One region of the Bacillus cereus group sp. Bce041 genome, then DNA from elsewhere that is predicted to be linked to it. Evidence: predicted binding sites of a transcription regulator. Region 1 holds the regulator's gene; the other holds the start of a gene.

Region 1 (2,210 bases):
GAGGCTGTACTCTTTCACTTAATACCGGTAATGCTTGACCATTTTCAAATTGATACCAATCGCGCGCTCCTTTTCTAAGCCTTTCCATATCAATTGTTTGCATCTCTGTCACTGCACCAAGAACGATATTTTGCATCGATAACACATCTACACCATACACGTAAGCAAGTGTTATAACGCAGTCTCTCACTTGATCTGTAATCGCCTTTTTAGGAACAAGAGCGGACAATCCATCTACAAATAAAGAGAAATCAAAGAAATCATTCCAAACTTTCGGAGCGTCTCCCTTCTCGTTACTTGGCATAGTTGTCGTTTTTGGAATACGAAGGTCTTCTTGCGCATGCTCAAGTTGTCCTGGATTAAACGAACCAAACACATCATTGAAAGAACGCGTAACATTTTCATAAGAAGCAAAATCAAATTCTTCTTCTAAGAAATATTGCTTTACTTGATTATATTTTGTCCTGCTCAATCGATTGTATAAAAAGATACTTAAAACAATATCATCAAAAAACTGCTTCGGAGATAAAGGTGGTTGCAACTCATATATGAACATTCGAATATCTTTTTCTTTCTTAATATATACCTTCAAAAGCCCAATTGCCTCTAACTTTACTCGTTCCTCATATACTTCAGGAAGTTGCATTTGCATAGTCACCATAAGGGAATGATGCGTATTCTCTTTTCCAAATACACGATCTTGCTCAAGCTCTCCCCATAGTGTCATGTATAAGCTAAAAGCTCTACTACCTATTAACGGCTGATACAACATCGTTAACACTTTTCGGTCGTAATTGTGCAGTAGTCCTTTCGCACTTACTTTATAACGATCAATCGGCAATAGCTCCATCCATGACTGTTTTTCCATTCTTGCTTTTCCTTTCTCTCATCCAATCTATCCTCTACTTCATTCGTTCTATCTTCATTATATAAATTCTTAGTGAAAAAGAGCTATTAGCTTGCGCTTCTAGCTCTCTTATCCTATTACTTACGGTATGTAAAGAGAATAAAATACAACTTCTACTCTCTTTCTTTTTGCAGTATATCTTTTAATTCTTCAATAAATACATTTAAATCTTTAAATTGACGATATACAGAAGCAAAACGTACGTAAGCAACATCATCAATATCGCGAAGTTCTTCCATAACAATTTCACCAATCATATCACTTTTCACTTCTGATATACCTAAATTACGCAGTTCACGTTCCACGCTTTGTGTTACTTCTTCTAATTGCCTTAAAGATACTGGTCTTTTTTCACACGCTTTAATTAAACCGCGTAAAATCTTTTCTTTATTAAACTCTTCTCGTGTGCCTTCTTTTTTTACAACGATAAGAGGTGACTCTTCTACCCTTTCAAAGGTCGTAAAGCGACTTAAGCAGCTTTCACACTCTCTCCTTCTTCGAATAGAGCGCCCCTCGTCTACCGGACGCGAATCTAACACTCTTGTACCATTATGAGAACAGGATGGACAACGCAATTCATTCACTCCTTTACACTATACTCTTTATTTTTCTCTACTCACTTCACCTAAAATATATATACAATATTATATAACTCATTCTAACTCTCTTACCACTTTAAGTTCCAGCGCATCACTTTATCATCTCATCCTTAAAAATAAGATGGTATATAGGGCACTACCTCATTTGCAAGAGTCCAATTTATTCAACTAACGAGTACGTTATATTTTCCCTTTTTTATAAACTAAAAAAGAGGTGCATTATACACCTCTTTACATTTTAAATCAATTATGTTCTTTTTTAAAGAGCTTTTGTTTCTCTCTGCTTAATTTCGAAGCTACCAGTGCCTCGAGGAAGCTCGATGCTCTCACGCGTTTTCGCGTTTAAACCTTCTGCAATATATTCTGCAGCAACATTTGGATCAATACGATCCCCACAAGTATAAACATCAATACTTGCGTAACCGTGCTCCGGAAAGCTATGAATTGTTAAATGTGATTCTGAGATAATTACTACTCCACTTACACCTTGTGGTGCAAATTTATGGAAAGCAACCTCACGCACTTCAGCACCAGCTCTTAGTGCTGCATCCACAAATAATTGTTCAATATACGGCATGTCATTAAGCTTGTCGAAATCGCAATCCCAAAGTTCAGCGATCACGTGACGACCCATCGTATCCATAGTATCCATTCTACAGTTCCCCCTTGTAAATTTATTCTAACTGTTCGAATTGAAAACTAAT
Region 2 (2,210 bases), on a different contig from region 1:
TGGACATATAGTAAAACGATATTGTTTGCGAAATAACGAAAATAAAATCATGGCATAACAACGAGATAAAGTGAAACGTTAATCAGTAAGATTTTTTGTTCATTCCACGACTGATTAGTAGTCAACACCAATCGCACTACCTGCAAATAGCGGGATAAATTTACAGTTGTTGACCTAAAGAATATACGATAAAATAAAATATTGCAGAGAGGTGAAATACATGGATAAAGAATTAGCAAATACAATTTTAGATCAGCTAAAAAATGGTGAAATAAAGGAGTATGTTGTTACGAAAGATGTATTTTATACGTTCAGAGAAGTTGTTGTAAATAGAGAAGACTTTAAGCATTTCATTGGTAACGCACAGCGAGGCGGGCAAGTGATTTATACATATTCAGAAACGCCACGTTCATAAAGGGGAATTTTGATCAGCAGGGCATCTCTCACTGATTAGTAGCCTTTCACCAATCGGACGTTTAATGCGGGATAAATAAAAGATAAAGGAGAGGGGAATTATGGGCGATTTTAAACAAGGCATTTTACCACATTGGGATTATATGTGGAAAGATAGAGCCGGCAATCGATTTATGGGAATGGTTATGTATCCAGAGAAACGAAAATGTTCAGCAAAAATGCTTCAGAAAATAAAAAGAGCATATGAAGAAGCAGTAGAAATTAAAGTAACTGTACAAGTTCGACATACATATCAGTACGTAGAAGGAATGATTGTATACTTTGATGAAGAGGCTCCGGTATGTACAATGATTGATAAAGATGAAAATCCGCATCATATATTTGTAAAAGATATTTTGCGCATTGAGCACTCTGAATAAACTTTTCATAAATAAATTGAAGTTCCATAATAATAATCTTTTTCTATAATAGTTATCTTTTAGTATGTAACGAGAAACGAAAGTATATGTATAATATATTTAATAAGGTAAATTTGATAAATGTAATCGTTTTTTAGAGCAGATTATAGTTTCATATCTGTTCTTTTTTGCGTGATGCTGGAGAAATATATTTCTTCAGCATCTACCGTTTTATGACAAAATATATTGTTAACTTTTTTAAAAATAAGGTTAAATTCGTTGACAACTTTTTTGAAAAGCACTTTATTGACATGAGTTTTAGAATGTTGTTTCATAGTCATTGTATTGAAAAAAAACGGCTATCATGTCGAAAAGTAAAAGTTAAAAAAAGAAAGAATTTATACATATATCTTGTGTCTTATTTTGAAACGTAATACAATATATAGAGAAATCAAGAACAACATATAGAGAATATAGATTTGAGAGGGAGGGTCGGAAATGTTAGTTGCATATGATTCTATGACAGGAAACGTGAAGCGTTTCATTCACAAATTAAATATGCCGGCCGTTCAAATTGATGAAGATCTAGTAATAGATGAAGACTTTATTCTTATTACGTATACAACAGGTTTTGGCAATGTACCAGAACGTGTTTTAGACTTTTTAGAGCGCAATAATGAAAAATTAAAAGGCGTATCTGCAAGCGGCAATCGTAACTGGGGAGACATGTTCGGTGCAAGTGCTGACAAGATTTCTACTAAATATGAAGTGCCTATTGTATCAAAATTTGAGTTATCTGGAACAAATAACGATGTAGAATATTTTAAGGAAAGGGTGCGGGAGATTGCGACACATTGAACTGAATAATGAAATCACGCAAATGCAGGACGGTTTTTATCAGCTTCATAAAGATAAAGAGGCATTAGAAGTCTTTATGGAAGAAGCTAGAGAGAATACCGTTCCTTTTAATAGCGTGGCAGAGCGAATGGAGTATATGAAAGAACATGATTACTATTACAACGTTCTGGACGAGTATAGCTTGGAGGAAGTAGAGGAAGTATATAACATCGCTTATGGTGAAAACTTCGAGTTCCAATCTTATATGGCAGCATCTAAGTTCTACAAAGATTATGCGTTAAAAACGAATGATCAAAAACAATACTTAGAAAGCTATGAAGATCGTGTAGCAATTGTTTCATTATACTTAGGACGCGGTGATGTTTCGAAGGCAAGACAATTCGCAAGCATGATTGTAAAACAAAACTACCAACCAGCGACACCAACCTTTTTAAATGCGGGAAGAAGCAGAAGAGGAGAAATGGTGTCTTGTTTCTTGTTAGAGATGGACGATAGCTTAAATTCGATCGGCTTTAACATTAATACTGCGATGCAATTATC

The links. Region 1 encodes NrdR, which represses ribonucleotide reductase genes. Its sites were predicted from a motif close to AACACNATATATNGTGTT; they were not measured.
Positions count from the first base shown of each region.
Region 2: a site for NrdR is predicted at 1,245-1,262, ahead of nrdI (class Ib ribonucleoside-diphosphate reductase assembly flavoprotein NrdI). Genes of this name have one in related genera too.

Region 1 covers NZ_JBQXON010000001.1:819,051-821,260, forward strand. The annotation lists gene ACUN13_RS04265 (replication initiation and membrane attachment family protein) at 1-868, opposite strand, end outside; gene nrdR (transcriptional regulator NrdR) at 1,021-1,482, opposite strand; gene speD (adenosylmethionine decarboxylase) at 1,766-2,149, opposite strand.
Region 2 covers NZ_JBQXON010000002.1:522,827-525,036, reverse strand. The annotation lists gene ACUN13_RS08695 (hypothetical protein) at 221-415, shown strand; gene ACUN13_RS08690 (hypothetical protein) at 516-833, shown strand; gene nrdI (class Ib ribonucleoside-diphosphate reductase assembly flavoprotein NrdI) at 1,311-1,670, shown strand; gene nrdE (class 1b ribonucleoside-diphosphate reductase subunit alpha) at 1,657-2,210, shown strand, end outside.